DNA from 2 places in the Micromonospora sp. RTP1Z1 genome. Region 2 is predicted to be linked to the other one. Evidence: riboswitches for the same ligand, from Rfam matches in the RefSeq annotation. Region 2 holds a riboswitch; the other holds the start of a gene.

Region 1 (7,648 bases), on a different contig from region 2:
CATCACCTCGTCCCACTCACCCTCCACCGTGGTGAACATGGCGTCGGTCCGGTTCGGCAGCCCGGACTCCCGGACCACCCGGACGGCGTCGGCGACCAGGTCACCGACGGACTCACCCACGCCGAGCGGGGTGATTGAGAACGCGATCAGCATGTCGTCGATCGTGCCAGCAATTCGGGTGCGGTGCGCCGGGGCGGTCGGTTAGCGTGCAGGTATGCGTATCTGACGCCCTCTTTTCGGAAGCTGGCCCGTCGCCGTCCTCGTGCCGCGGGCTCCCGCTGCGGGCGTCCGCATCCCGTCCGCCGCCGTCTTCGCGGCGCCTTTCGTGATCGGGCCCGCCGGGGCATCCCATGCTCGTCGCGCCACTGGCGCCCCAAGTTCAGGAGGCAACGTATGCCCGCCAAGCGCAGTTCGAAGAAGTCCCGCCGGCCCAGGCCGGGGCCGTCCCTGGTGGACGTGACCCCGACGGACCTCGACACCCTCGCGGTGGCGCCGTCGACGCCGGTGGTCCTGCCGCCGTCCTCACAGGCGGAGGTCCCGCCGGCGCCGAAGGCCGGCCCGCCGCCCGGCCGCGACGCCCGGTTCGTCGGCCGCAGCCAGCGCGCCGGCCAGACCCGCCGGTACGCCTTCCGCCGCAGCTGATCCGCGGCCTGAGGGCGGTCTCCTGGTGAGCGATATACCTGAGAGGCATATTTATGACTCTCAGGTATATCGCTTTCCGCGACCATGGTCGCCGGTCGGCGACCCGCCCCGTCGGTGCTGGCGGCCCGGCCACGACCGCCTGGCGGCGATCCGGCCACCACCGCCGCCACCGGCTCAGCCGATCAGTGGGCGGAAGGTGCCCAGCAGGACGCTGACCGTCAGCGCCGCGCCGGCCAGCACCGCCGCCGCCACGATCAGCAGCCCGTCGGCGATGCTGAAGCATTGCCGTCGGGCGACCGTCCGTGGGGTGCCGGCGTCGAAACCGCGGGCGTCCATCGCCACCGCCAGCCGGGTGGCCCGGCGGATCGCCCCGACGAGCAGCGCGAACGCGGTCGAGACGAAGAGCCGTAGCTTGGCCAGCGGGTTCCGGCCGGCGTCCACGCCCCGGGCGCGGCGGGCCATGCTGATCATCTGCCACTCCTGACCGAGCAGCGGTACGAGCCGGAACGCGGCCAGCGCGCCGATGGCGAAGCGGGCCGGCGCCTTCGTGTTCTGGATCAGCGCGTCGGCCAGGTCGGTCGGGTCGGTGGTGGCGAAGACGATCACCCCGGGCAGCGCCACGGCCAGCAGCCGGAGCACCAGGCCGAGCGCGGTGACCAGCACCCCGGAGGTGACCAGGACCGGGCCGGCGTCGAGCAGCACCCGGCCGGACCGGTCCGCGGCGAAGAGCACCAGGGTGACCAGGATGCCGGCGGCGCTGGCCAGCAGCGGCCAGGCCCGGCGGGCCAGCAGCCGGTAGCGGATGCCGAAGAGCGGCAGCACCGCCAGCTCGACGGCGATGGCCAGCGCCGGGGCCACCGGGTCCAGGGTGGCGACCAGGGTGAACGAGAAGACCAGCGCGGCGGCCAGCTTCGCCACCGGGTTCCGCCGGGCCAGCGGCGCGCCGGACACGGCGACCGGCTCGATGGTGATCACAGATGCCCCCGGGCGCTCGCCAGGGCGGTGGCCGCCGGGTCGATGGGGGTCACGGGCGCTCCAGGGTGACGGTCCGGTCAGCGAGCGCCGCGACGAAGTCCGGGTCGTGGGTGACCGTGACGACGCCGTGTCCGGCGTCGCGCAGCTCGGCGAGGAGGTCGACCAGCTCCCGCCAGGTCCGTCGGTCCTGGCCGAAGGTGGGTTCGTCGCAGATCAACAGGCGGGGCGCGGTGGCCAGGGCGGTCGCCACGCTCAGCCGGCGCGCCTCGCCGCCGGAGAGGGTGTACGGGTTGGCGCCGGCCAGCGGCGCCAGCCGGAGCCGCTCCAGCAGGGCGTCCACCGTGGCCTTCACCGTCGCCTCCGGCTGGCCGGTCCGGCGCGGACCGAGCGCCAACTCGTCGAAGACGTTCCCGGTGACGAACTGGTGCTCCGGGTCCTGGAAGACCGAGCCGATCCGCCGGGCGAGCGCGGGCGCCCGCCAACGGTGCGGGGGAGTGCGCGCGTCGCGGCCGGCCAGCGCGGCGGTGGCGGTGGCCGTACCGGTGCCGGGGCGGAGCAGCCCGCCGAGGAGCAGGGCCAGGGTGGACTTGCCGGCGCCGTTGGGGCCGAGCACGGCGAGCGCCTCGCCGGCGCGTACCGAAAGATCGGTGGGGGCCAGCCGGGGCGGCAGGCCGAGCCGGTCGGCGGTGATCAGCGGCTTGCCGGCCGGCGCGGTCGCGTGCCGGGGCGACACGATCCGACCCGGCACCCAGACGCCGGCGGCGGCGAGCGCGTCGCCGTGCGCGGCGAACACCGCCTCCGGCGGTCCGTCGACCCGGACCCCGCCGCCGGGTTCGAGGACGACCACCCGGTCGACCAGCGGCAGCGCCTCGGCGACCCGATGCTCGACCAGGATCAGCGTGGTGTCGGCGTCGACAGCGTCCGCGACCGCCCCCCGGATCAGCGTCGCGCCGGCCGGGTCGAGGTTGGCGGTCGGCTCGTCGAGCAGCAGCAGCGTCGGCCGCAGGGCCAGCGCCCCGGCCAGGGCGAGCCGCTGCTGCTCGCCGCCGGAAAGAGCGGCGGTGGGCCGGTCCCGGCGGTACGGGAAGCCGACCCGGTGCAGCGCCTCGTCGACCCGGGGCCAGATCTCGTCTGCCGGTACACCCCGGTTCTCCAGCCCGAAGGCGACGTCGTCGCCGCACCGGGCCATCACCAGCTGGGTATCCGGATCCTGGAAGACGATGCCGACCTGTTCCCGGGCCTTGCGCGGGTCCAGCCCGTCGATCTCGACGGTGCCCTCCTGCTCACCGGAGTCCTCCGGCAGCAGCCCGGCCAGCGCCGCGAGCAGCGTGCTCTTCCCGGCGCCCGACGGTCCGAGCAGCAGCACCCGCTCCCCCCGTGCGACGCGGAGATCGACCCCCCGCACCGCCCACCGCTTCCGCCCGGCATGCCGCCACCCGAACCCTCGCAGCTCCACCCCGCTCACCCGCGCCCCACCTCCGTCCCCGCTCTGCGCCCAGCTTCCGTGATCAAGAGGTTCGCGTCCGGGAAACACGGTTCCGCCGACGCGAACCTCTTGATCAACCCGAACTGCCGGTGGATCAGATCGCGGCGCGTTCGCGGCCGGCGGGGAAGCGGTCCAGGACACCGGTGCCGGCCAGGGCGCGGGTGAGGAACCAGGAGCCGGCGCCAGCGATGATCGTGGCGCTGACGATCGTGAGCAGGGCGTAGGGGAGGCGGTAGCTGACCAGGTCGTAGGTCTTGTTCCAGTAGACGAAGTCGAAGATCGCCGCGCTCAGACCGGTCAGCGCGCCGGCCAGCAGGGCGGTCGGCAGCCGGAACGACCGGTAGCGGAACGCGGCAAACGCCAGCTCGGCGCCGACGCCCTGCATCAGGCCCTGCACGATGACGATGCCGCCCCACTGGCTGCCCAGCAGCGCGGAGACGATCGCGGCCACCAGCTCGCAGTACAGCGAGGCGCCGGGCTTGCGGACGACCAGGCCCCCGAGTACCGCCGGGATCAGCCAGACCCCGTAGATCAACGTCTGCGCCGGAGGGAAGAAGGCGAACGCCGCGTCCGTGGCGCTCCAGACCAGGCCCCAGGCCCAGAAGATGACGCCGAAGGCGACCGCGATCACCGAGGCGACCACGATGTCGACGGTGCGCCAGCGGTTGCTGTCCGTGTGGTTCATGGCATGGCTCCCAGTCCTGAAGCGAGCCAGGAGAAGACGCACGCCGCGCCCGGTGTCACCGGACGGCGGCGCGGCTGGAGGTCGACCGAACTCCCTGCGCTGGCATTACCCAGATCAGGTTCGAGGGTCTGCGGGCGATGCCCGCACTCTCAGCGCTGTGCGCTCCCCTGTCGGATGTGAAGTTGTCTCGGCAGACGCTAGCACCACCCAGGCCCCCGGCCCAGCAGGGCGGTCGCGATCCCGGCGGCTGGGTAGGCTGCCGATCATGCGGGTCGACGCGCGAGGTCTGACGTTCGAGGTACGCACCGGCGGTCCTGAGGACGGCGTACCCGTCCTGCTGCTGCACGGCTTCCCGCAGCACGGCGGCGAGTGGGACTACGTGGTGCCCGCCCTGCACGCCGCCGGGCTGCGCACGTACGCGCTGGACCAGCGGGGCTACGCGCCGGGCGCGCGGCCGGACGCGGTCGAGGCGTACCGGATTCCGGAGCTGGTGGCCGACGCGGCCGGCGTGCTCGACGCGCTCGGGGTGGAGTCCGCGCACGTGGTGGGGCACGACTGGGGTGCGATCGTGGCGTGGGGCCTCGCGGCGGCGCACCCCGAGCGGGTCCGCACCCTCACCGCCGTCTCGGTGCCGCACCCGGCCGCGATGGCGCACGCGCTCGCCACCGACCCGCAGCAGAAGGCCCGCTCCGCGTACATCGCGCTGTTCCGCAAGCCGGGCAAGGCCGAGAAGGTGCTACTCGCCCTCAACGCCACCGCGCTGCGCAGGCTGCTCGGCGGGGTGGGTGACGCGGCGCGGGTCGCCCGCTACGCCGATCCGATGCGCCGGCCGGGCGCGCTGACCGCCGCGCTGAACTGGTACCGGGCGATGTCGGGGACCGACATGAAGGCCGTCGGTCCGGTGACCGTGCCGACCACCTTCGTCTGGAGCGACAAGGACATCGCGATCGGCCGGACCGCCGCCGAGGCCTGCGCGACGCACGTGACCGGCGACTACCGCTTCGTCGCGCTCCCCGGCGTCACCCACTGGATCCCCGACGAGGCGCCCGGCCCGCTGGCCGAGGCGATCCTCGCCCGGGTCGCCGCGTGATCGCGACGCCCGGGGCGGCCCGGCCGCACACCCGCGCGTCGCTCGCCGCGCAGTTCCACGACCTCGGCGTACGCCCCGGCGGTGTCCTCCTGGTGCACGCGGCGATGCGCCCGTTCGGCTTCGTCTGCGGCGGCCCGCAGGCCGTGGTGCTGGCCCTGCGCGACGTGCTTGGGCCGGACGGCACCCTCGTCGTGCCCACCCACACCCCGGAGAACAGCGACCCGGCCGGGTGGTGCAACCCGCCCGTGCCGGCGGACTGGTGGCCGGTGATCCGGGCGGAGCTGCCCGGCTTCGATCCGGCGCTGACGCCGAGCCGGTTCATGGGCGCGCTCGCGGAGCAGGTGCGTACCTGGCCGGGCGCGCTGCGCAGCGACCACCCGCACGTCTCCTTCGCCGCGTTCGGCCCGGCCGCCGGGCGGATCGTCGCCGAGCACGCCCTGACCGACATGCTGGGCGAGAGTTCCCCGCTGGCCCGGCTCCACGACCTCGATGCCGACGTGCTGCTGCTCGGCGTCGACCACGGCTCGAACACCTCGCTGCACCTGGCGGAGTACCGCTGGCCGGCGGCGCCGAGGGCGCGGGTGGGGGCCGCCGTGCGCACCGGCGACGGCGGCCGGGAGTGGGTGTGGTGGGAGGACGTGGACCTCGACGAGAGCGACTTCGCCCGGCTCGGCGCCGACTTCGAGGCCACCGGCGCGGTGCGGGTGGGCGCGGTCGGGGACGGGACGGGCCGGTTGATGAGGCAGCGGGCGGCGGTCGACTTCGCGGTGGAGTGGCTGGCCCGCAACCGACGGACGGAGGAGGCATGACGGTGAGCGCCGAGTCGTACCTGACGGTGGTGACCGAGACGATGGGTCGGGTGGCCGCCGGTCAGCGTGACGCGGTGGGTCGGGCCGCCGACCTGATCGCCGAGGCGTTGCGTGCCGAGGGGGTGGTGCACGCGTTCGGCACCGGCCACTCCGAGGCGCTCGCCATGGAGATCGCCGGCCGGGCTGGCGGGCTGGTGCCCACCAACCGGATCGCGCTGCGCGACCTGGTGCTCTACGGCGGTGAGCCGGTCGACGTCCTCGGTCCCAAGCTGGAACGCGACCCGGCGGTGGCGCACCGGCTCTACGAGCTGGCCCCGGTACGCCCGCAGGACGTCTTCGTGCTCGCCTCCAACTCGGGCGTCAACGGGGCCATGGTCGAGTTCGCGTCGCTGGTGAAGGAGCGCGGGCACGCGCTGGTGGCGATCACCTCGGCCGAGCACTCGGGACGGATGACGTCCCGCCACCCGTCGGGCCGCAAGCTCGCCGACTTCGCCGACGTGGTGCTCGACAACGGCGCCCCGTACGGCGATGCCACCCTGCCGCTGCCCGGCGGCGGCGCGGTCGGCGCGGTCTCCTCGATCACCGCGGCGCTGCTGGCCCAGCAGATCGTGGCGGAGGTGGTGGCCCGGCTGCTGGCGGCGGGGGTACGGCCCCCGGTCTACCTGTCGGCCAACATCACCGGCGGCGACGAGCACAACGCCGAGCTGGAGGCCCGGTACGCCGGTCGGATCCGCCGCGGGGCGTGACCGGTCCGCCGGCGGCCCGGCCGGCGGGCGTCGGCGCGGTGACCGCGAGGCGGTTTCGCGAAACGCCCGACGGGGCAAAGGCTCTGCCGCCGACGGGGTGCTCCCCGCCGGCAGTACCGTCTTCCCGGAGGTAGCCCGTGTCCAAGGAGACCGAGAAGCAGCGCTGGCAGCGCAACTTCGCCGACCTGCTGCAGGAACTGCGGGTGGCGCAGACCGGGGTGCAGATCCTCTTCGCGTTCCTGCTCACCCTGCCGTTCAGCAATGGTTTCACCCGGACCACCGAGTTCCAGCGGGACGTCTACATCGTCGCGTTGCTGGCCGCTGCGGCGGCCACCGCGATGATCATCTCGCCGGTCGCGTTCCACCGGGCGCTGTTCCGGCAGGGGCGCAAGCCGGAGCTGGTGCGGTTCGCCCACCGGATGGCCAGTGGCGGCCTGGCCTTCATGCTGATCTCCATGGTCAGCGCGGTGCTGCTGATCACCGACTTCGTGCTCACTCGGCCGGTCGCCTTCCTGCTCAGCGGGGTCACCGCGCTCTGGTTCTTGGCCTTCTGGGTGGTCCTGCCCTTCGCCCGGCGTGGCTGGGGGGACGGCGAGATCGACGACGATGACGACGACCCGCAGGTGCTCGCCGGCGACTGAGCCCCGCTGGAGTCCCGCCAAATCGGACGTGCCAAGAACGCTACCCCTGGGTAACACCCAGGGGTAGCGTCGTTTTTGTCGAGCACGTTGACGCAGCCGGACCGAGGTTCGAGGGGGCAGCCGTGACCACGACACAGAACAGCCGACCGGACGGAACGCCGGGCGCGGGCGGCCCCACCGGGCGGGTGGCGCCGATCGACGACCCCGACACCGGTCCCGTGGCGCCGGCCGGCGAGGCGGCCGACGCCGTCGCGATCGATGAGGCCGGCGGCGCGGGGCCGCTGCCCGCCGAGGCGGGGCAGGTCTCCGAAAAGGAGGCCCGCCAGGTCGCCGAGGCGGCCCGGGAGTCGGCCTGGGACCGGCCCAGCTTCGGCAAGGAGCTCTTCCTCGGCCGGTTCCGGCTCGACCTGATCAACCCCTGGCCGCGGTCCGATCCGGACGACGTCGCGCGGGCCGAGGAGTTCCTCGGCGCGTTCGGGGCGTACCTGGACTCCGAGGTGGACGGCGCGGCCATCGAGCGGGACGCGTTCATCCCGGACGAGGTCTTCCACGGCCTGGGCCGGCTCGGCGCCTT
Region 2 (7,648 bases):
TATTGGGGAATTCCGGCGGAGGTGGCGTTTCTTGCTGTGCGTCACGCCGTCGACCGGCCCCCGTCGGGTCGGTGCGACAATGCCGGACGTGACCGGCGACCACTACTTCACCGCTGAACCCACGACCGCCGCCCAGCCGCGCGAGGTCGAGTTCTCCGTCGCCGGGCGCGACTTCACCCTCACCTCGGCCGGGGGCGTCTTCTCCGCCGACCGCCTCGACCCCGGCACCGCGGTGCTGCTGCGCAAGGCGGAGCTGCCGTCCACCGACGCCGCCGGTCCGCTGCTCGACCTGGGGTGCGGGTTCGGCCCGATCACCTGCGTGCTCGCCACCTGCGCCCCGGACGCCACCGTCTGGGCGGTCGACGTCAACGAACGGGCCCGCGAACTCACCGCCGCCAACGCCGCGCGGGTCGGCGCGGCCGACCGGGTGCGGGTGGCGGCCCCGGACGACGTCCCGGCGGATCTCGCCTTCGCCGAGCTCTGGTCCAACCCGCCGATCCGGATCGGCAAGGCCGAGCTGCACGAGCTGCTGCGCCGCTGGCTGCCCCGGCTTGCTCCGGACGGCGTCGCCTGGCTGGTCGTCGCCCGGCACCTCGGCGGCGACTCGCTGCACCGCTGGCTCGTCGAGGAGGGCTGGCAGGTGGACCGGCGCGCCAGCCAGAAGGGCTACCGGGTGTTGCGGGTCACCCGGTAATCGAGTGTCGCCCGCCCCGGCCGCTCGGGCAGGATGCCCGCGTGGGATACGTGGATGTGGCGGGGGTCGGGCACATCCTGCCCGACGGCCGGGAACTCTTCGCCGAGGTGTCGTTCCGGGTCGGTGAGGGTGCCAAGGTCGCCCTGGTCGGCCCGAACGGCGCCGGGAAGACCACCTTGTTGCGAATGGTCGCCGGGGACCTGCCGGTGAAGACCGGGGTCGTCGCCCGCGCCGGTGGTCTCGGCGTGATGCGGCAGTTCATCGGCATGATCGGCGACGAGTCGACGCTCGCCGACCTGGCGCTCTCGCTGGCGCCGCCAGCGCTGCGCGACGCCGGCCGCCGGCTCGCCGACACCGAGACGGCCATGCGGGCGGCCGAGCTGCGCGGCAAGTACAGCACCGCCGCCGGCAAGGCCCAGCTGGCGTACGCGGACGCGCTGGCCGCCTGGGGCGAGGCCGGCGGGTACGACGTCGAGGTGCTCTTCGACACCGTCACCACCATCGTGCTCGACCTGCCCTGGGACGCCGCCCGGGAACGTCCGGTCCGGACCCTCTCCGGCGGCCAACAGAAGCGCTTCGCCCTGGAACTGCTGCTGCGCGGCACCGAGGAGGTGCTGCTCCTCGACGAGCCGGACAACTTCCTCGACGTGCCCGGCAAGCGCTGGCTGGAGGCGCGGCTGCGCGAGTCCGGCAAGTCGGTGCTCTACGTCTCGCACGACCGGGAGCTGCTGGCGCAGACCGCCGACCGGGTGGTCGCGGTGGAGGGCGGCAGCGCCTGGGTGCACCCGGGTGGCTTCGCCAGCTGGCACGACGCCCGGACGGCCCGGCACGCCCGCCTCGACGAGCTGCGCAAACGCTGGGACGAGGAGCACCAGAAGCTGCGCGAGCTGGTGCTGATGTACAAGCAGAAGGCCGCGTACAACTCCGACATGGCGTCGCGCTACCAGTCGGCGCAGACCCGGTTGCGCAGGTTCGAGGAGGCCGGGCCGCCGCCCGTACCCCCGAAGGACCAGGACATCCGGATGCGCCTGTCCGGCGGGCGGACCGGCAAGCGCGCGGTGATCTGCGAGCAGCTCGAGCTGGACGGCCTGACCTACCCCTTCGACCTGGAGCTCTGGTACGGCGACCGGGTCGCCGTGCTGGGCGCCAACGGGACGGGCAAGTCGCACTTCCTGCGGCTGCTGGCCCGGGGTGGCACCGACCCGGACCCGGCCAACGGCCCGGTCGACGGCGCGGCCGCGTTGGCGCCGGTCACCCATGACGGGGTGGTCCGGCTCGGCGCGCGGGTCCGCCCCGGGCACTTCTCGCAGACCCACGACCGGCCGGAGCTGATGGCGAAGAACCTCGTCGAGATCCTCTGGCGGGGTGACGACCACCGGGCCGGGATGGACCGGCACGGGGCGATGGCGGTGCTGAGCCGGTACGAGCTGGCCGGGCAGGGCGACCAGCGCTTCGGCACCCTCTCCGGCGGGCAGCAGGCCCGCTTCCTGGTGCTGCTGCTGGAGTTGTCCGGGGCGACCCTGCTGCTGCTGGACGAGCCGACCGACAACCTCGATCTGGCCTCCGCCGAGGCGCTGGAGGCGGGGCTGGCCGCGTTCGAGGGAACGGTCGTCGCGGTGACCCACGACCGGTGGTTCACCCGATCGTTCGACCGGTTCGTGCTGTTCGGGGGCGACGGCGAGGTGGTGGAGACCCCGGAGCCGGTCTGGGACGTGAGGTGACCGGCGCCGGGTGCCGTGGAGTGGTGGGCGACTGCCCGGTGGCCCCCGACGGGCGGGCATAGGGTGGATCTCGTGACTGAGATGACCTTCCGCCGGCTGGGCGACTCCGGACTCGTGGTGTCCGTGGTCGGCATCGGCTGCAACAACTTCGGCCGCAAGCTCGACCTCGACGGCACCCGGGCGGTGGTCGATGCCGCCCTCGACGCCGGGATCAACTTCTTCGACACCGCCGACATCTACGGCGAGCCGCAGGGCGCCTCCGAGGAACTGCTCGGCCAGGCGCTCAAGGGCCGCCGGGACGACGTGGTGGTCGCCACCAAGTTCGGCATGGACATGCACGGCCTCAACGGGCCCGACCACGGCGCCCGGGGGGCCCGCCGCTACATCGCCCGCGCCGTCGAGGCGTCGCTGCGCCGGCTCGACACCGACCACATCGACCTGTACCAGATGCACGAGCCCGACCCGGGCACCCCGATCGACGAGACGCTCGCCGCGCTGGACGACCTGGTCCGCGCCGGCAAGGTGCGCTACCTCGGCAACTCCAACTTCGCCGGCTGGCAGATCGCCGACGCCGACTGGACCGCCTCGTCCCAGGGCCGGGCCCGCTTCATCTCCGCACAGAACCACTACTCGCTGCTGGAGCGGTCCGTCGAGGCCGAGGTCATCCCCGCGTGCGAGCGGTTCGGCCTCGGCATGCTGCCGTTCTTCCCGCTGGCCAACGGCCTGCTCACCGGCAAGTACAAGCGCAGCGAGGCGCCGCCCGCCGGCAGCCGGCTCGCCGGCGGCGGCCGGTACGCCGAGCGCCTGGCCGCCGCGGACTGGGACACCATCGAGGCGCTCGAGGCGTACGCCGCGGCGCGTGGGATCACTCTGCTCCAGGTGGCCATCGGCGGGCTGGCCGCCCGCCCGGCGGTGACCTCGGTGATCGCCGGCGCCACCACGCCCGAGCAGGTACGCGCCAACGCCGAGGCGGGCACCTGGCAGCCCACCGACGAGGACCTGGACGCCCTCGACGCCATCCTCTGACCTACCCGGTCCGCCAGCTTTCGCACTGCCGGACGGGACCACCGCGAGAGCGTGATACCTCAGGGGCATCGTGATGCCTTTGAGGTATCACGCTTTTTCGGGGATCGGCCGGTCGCCGGTCAACTGGACAGCATGGCGTGAGCGGTCCGTCACGCGCTGCCCTCACCGTCGACATGCGACGGCCAGTGGGAAATCCGCACCCCGGCCCTTGGCGGATCCGCCCATCCGTCGTACGGTAGGCCGCAAGTGACCCACGGGAGCCCGGTGCGCCGGGCTGAGAGGGGGGCTGAAGCCCCCGACCGTCGAACCTGATCCGGGTAATGCCGGCGCAGGGAGGAGCGTTGCCGTGCCGTCCCTGGGACGACTGCATCTGATCACCGACACCCGGCCCGGGCGGGACCCGCTCGCCGTGCTGCGCGCCGCCCTGCCGGTGGCCCGCGCCGAACTGGTCGTCCAGGTCCGCGTCGAGGACGACGCCACCGACCGGGAGACGTACGAGCTGGCCCGCCGGGTGGTCGCGCTCTGCCGGCCGTACGCGGCGACGTGCCTGGTCAACGACCGGCTGCACGTGGCGCTCGCGGTCGGCGCCGCCGGCGGCCACGTCGGCGCGGAGGACCTGCCGGTACGGGCGGCCCGCCGGGTGCTCGGCTCCGGCGCCGTGCTCGGGGCGACCGCCCGGGAGCCGGGGAGCGCCGCCGCGGCGGCCGCCGCCGGGGCCAGCTACCTGGGCGTGGGCCCCTGCCACCCCACCGGCACCAAGACCGGGCTGCCCGACCCGATCGGCCCCGACGGAGTGCGCGCGGTCGCCGAGGCGGTGGACGTGCCGGTGATCGCCATCGGCGGGGTGACCGCCGCGCGCGTGCCGGCGCTGCGGGCCGCCGGGGCGTACGGGGTGGCGGTGGTCGGAGCGCTCTCCGGGGCCGCGGATCCCACCCGAGCCACCGCCGCCCTGCTCGGGGCGCTGACGTGCTGACCCGACCGGACGTCGCCGTGGTGGGCGCGGGACCGGTCGGGCTGGCCGTCGCCTGGCGCTGCGCGACGCGCGGGCTGCGGGTGGTCGTGCACGATCCGGCCCCGGGCTCCGGGGCGTCGCACGTCGCGGCCGGGATGCTCGCGCCGGTCGCCGAGGCGTACTTCGGGGAGCACGAGCTGACCGGGCTGCTCGCCGAGTCCGCCGCCCGCTGGCCGGGCTTCGCCGCCGAGCTGGCCGAGGCCGCCGGCACCGGCTTCGGGTACCGCACCGAAGGCACCCTCGTCGTCGGGCTCACCGGCGACGACCTGGCCGAGGCGCGCCGGCTGTGGTCGTACCAGCAGGGGTGGGGGCTGCCGATCACGCCGCTGCGCCCGTCGGAGCTGCGGGAGCGCGAGCCGGCGCTGGCGCCGCGGGTGCGCGGCGGCGCGGTCGCCCCCGGCGACCACCAGGTCGACCCGCGGCGGCTGGTCGCCGCGCTGCGCACCGCGGCCGTGCGGGCCGGTGCGGCGCTGGTGCCCGGCGCGGTCCACCGGCTCGCCGACCTGGACGCGCCGGTCGCCGTGGTCGCCGCCGGCTGCGGCGCCGCCGCGCTCACCGGGCTGCCGGTCCGGCCGGTGAAGGGGCAGGTGCTCCGGCTCCGCGCGCCGGGTCGCGGCACACCGGGCTTCCGGCACGTGATCCGGGGGTACGCCGACGGCGAGTCGGTCTACCTGGTGCCCCGGGACAGCGGCGAGGTGGTGGTCGGGGCGACCGTCGAGGAGCGCACCGACGTCGAGGTCACCGCCGGCGCGGTGCTGCGGCTGCTCCGCGCCGCCGTCGACCTGGTCCCCGAGCTGGCCGAGTACGACCTGGTCGAGGCGTCCGCCGGGCTGCGCCCCGGCACCCCGGACAACGCGCCGATCATCGGGCCGCTACCCGGCCGGCCCGGCGTGCTCGCCGCCACCGGGCACCACCGGCACGGCATCGTGCTCACCCCGGTCACCGCCGACCTGGTCACCGAGCTGATCGTCACCGGCGCGGCGGACCCGCTGCTCGCACCCTTCACCCCGGACCGCTTCGTACCTGAGGAGGAGCGCACGTGGAACTGACGGTGAACGGCGTCGGCCGATGCGTACCGGGTGGGGCCACGGTGGCGGACCTGGTCCGGACGGTCACCGACCAGCGGCGCGGGCTCGCGGTCGCGGTGAACGGCGAAGTGGTGCCGCGCGGCGGCTGGCCGGCGACGGTGCTGCGGGACGGTGACCGGGTCGAGGTGCTCAGCGCCGCCCAGGGCGGGTGAGCGTGGTGACCTTCACGATCGGCGGCGAGACGTTCGGCTCGCGGCTCATCCTCGGCACCGGCGGCGCGGCCAACCTGCACGTGCTGGAGCAGGCGGTCCGTGCCTCCGGCACCGAGCTGGTCACCGTGGCGCTGCGCCGGGTCGACACCGCCCCCGGTACGGCTGGCGGGCTGCTCGACCTGCTCGCCCGGTGCGCGGTGAAGCTGCTGCCGAACACCGCCGGCTGCCACACGGCCGGCGAGGCGGTGAAGGTGGCCCACCTGGCCCGGGAGGCGTTCGACACGGACTGGGTGAAGCTGGAGGTGATCGGCGACGAGCGGACGCTGCTGCCCGACGGGGTGGAGCTGCTGCGCGCCGCCGAGGAACTGGTCGCCGACGGGTTCACCGTGCTGCCGTACACCTCGGACGACCCGATCCTGGCCCGCCGGCTGGCCGACGTCGGCTGCGCCGCGGTGATGCCGGCCGGCGCGCCGATCGGCTCCGGGCTGGGCATCTCGAACCCGCACCACATCCGGCTGATCCGGCGAAGCGTGGACGTGCCGGTGATCCTCGACGCCGGCATCGGCACCGCCTCCGACGCGGCGCTCGCCCTGGAACTGGGCTGCGACGCGGTGCTGCTGGCCAGCGCGGTCACCCGGGCCGCCGACCCGGTGGCGATGGCCACCGCGATGCGGTACGCGGTGGAGGCGGGCCGGCTGGCCTTCGGCGCGGGCCGGATCGCCCGCCGCTTCCACGCCCTCGCCTCCACCACCGACGAGGGAAGGCCCGACCTGTGACCGCCCTGTCCCGCGCGGAATCCTCCGCGCCGTCGGGGCTGGTGGTGCTGACCGACCGTTGGCAGGCGCGCCGGCCGTTGCCCGAGGTGGTCGCGGCGGCGGTGGCCGGGGGAGCGCGGTGGGTGGTGCTGCGGGAGAAGGACCTGCCCCGCGTCGACCGCGCCGCTCTCGCCGCCGAGCTGCGCCCCATCCTCACCGAGGCCGGCGGCACCCTGATCGTCGCGGGCCCCGACCCCCTCGACGGAGACGCCGTGCACCTCCCCGCCGCCGGCCCCTACCCACCACCGCGGCACGGACTCGTCGGCCGCTCCTGCCACGACCAGGCGGAGCTGCGAAGGCTGACCACAGAGGACTACGCCACCCTCTCACCCGTCTTCCCCAGCCGGACGAAGCCGGGCCACGGCCCACCGTTGCACCACGCGGGGCTGCGCGAGCTGATCCAGGTCAGCCCCGTGCCGCTCCTCGCCCTGGGTGGCATCGAGACACCGGACCAGGTACACGCCTGCCTGCAAGCGGGAGCCGGCGGAGTGGCGGTGCTCGGCGCGGTGATGCGAGCAGAAGACCCGGTCGAGGCGGTCACCACGCTGATGACGCCCTTCGCGGCGACGCAGCCGCCAACCCGGAAAGGGCGGGAACCATGACCCCGACGACAGTGCTCACCATCGCCGGCTCCGACTCCGGCGGCGGAGCCGGCATCCAGGCCGACCTCAAGGTCTTCGCCGCCCTCGGCGCGTACGGCACCAGCGTCATCACCGCCGTCACCGCGGAGAACACCCGGGGTGTCGACGCCGTCCTGCCGCTGCCGCCCCGCACCGTCACCGCGCAGCTCGACAGCGTGCTCGGGGACTTCCGGGTACGCGCGGTGAAGACCGGCATGCTCGGCACCCCGGCGGTCGCCGACGCGATCGCCGAGGCGGCGAAGGCGGGACGGCTGCCGAACCTGGTCGTCGACCCGGTCCTCGTCGCCACCAGTGGGCACCGGCTCGGCGTGGTGGAGGCGGTCGAGCGGCTGCTGCCGTACGCGGAGGTGGCGACGCCGAACTGCGCGGAGGCCGCAGCCCTCACCGGACGCCCGGTGACCACCGTCGAGGAGATGGTCGCCGCCGCCGAGGCGCTCGCCGCCGGCGGCCCGGCGCACGTCGTGGTCACCGGCGGCGACGTGGACGCGGCCGGCGAGTC

What was found. Region 2 has a riboswitch for thiamine pyrophosphate ahead of thiE (thiamine phosphate synthase). Riboswitches for the same ligand answer to the same signal wherever they lie in the genome.
Region 1: linked by a shared signal. The riboswitch ahead of SLP03_RS24425 (ECF transporter S component) and the one ahead of thiE (thiamine phosphate synthase) in region 2 are both predicted to bind thiamine pyrophosphate.

What each region holds. Positions count from the first base shown of each region.
Region 1 is NZ_JAPFQV010000058.1:9,976-17,623, reverse strand. Features, by position in the region: gene SLP03_RS24445 (MTH1187 family thiamine-binding protein) at 1-153, opposite strand, end outside; gene SLP03_RS24440 (hypothetical protein) at 394-642, shown strand; gene SLP03_RS24435 (energy-coupling factor transporter transmembrane component T) at 817-1,617, opposite strand; gene SLP03_RS24430 (ABC transporter ATP-binding protein) at 1,667-3,082, opposite strand; gene SLP03_RS24425 (ECF transporter S component) at 3,198-3,788, opposite strand; TPP riboswitch at 3,862-3,967, opposite strand; gene SLP03_RS24420 (alpha/beta hydrolase) at 4,054-4,878, shown strand; gene SLP03_RS24415 (AAC(3) family N-acetyltransferase) at 4,875-5,687, shown strand; gene SLP03_RS24410 (SIS domain-containing protein) at 5,684-6,433, shown strand; gene SLP03_RS24405 (DUF6328 family protein) at 6,571-7,074, shown strand; gene SLP03_RS24400 (acyl-CoA dehydrogenase family protein) at 7,293-7,648, shown strand, end outside.
Region 2 is NZ_JAPFQV010000010.1:1,829-9,476, reverse strand. Features, by position in the region: gene SLP03_RS07580 (class I SAM-dependent methyltransferase) at 89-694, shown strand; gene SLP03_RS07575 (ATP-binding cassette domain-containing protein) at 736-2,415, shown strand; gene SLP03_RS07570 (aldo/keto reductase) at 2,479-3,441, shown strand; TPP riboswitch at 3,685-3,793, shown strand; gene thiE (thiamine phosphate synthase) at 3,788-4,414, shown strand; gene thiO (glycine oxidase ThiO) at 4,408-5,502, shown strand; gene thiS (sulfur carrier protein ThiS) at 5,493-5,693, shown strand; gene SLP03_RS07550 (thiazole synthase) at 5,690-6,469, shown strand; gene SLP03_RS07545 (thiamine phosphate synthase) at 6,475-7,110, shown strand; gene thiD (bifunctional hydroxymethylpyrimidine kinase/phosphomethylpyrimidine kinase) at 7,107-7,648, shown strand, end outside.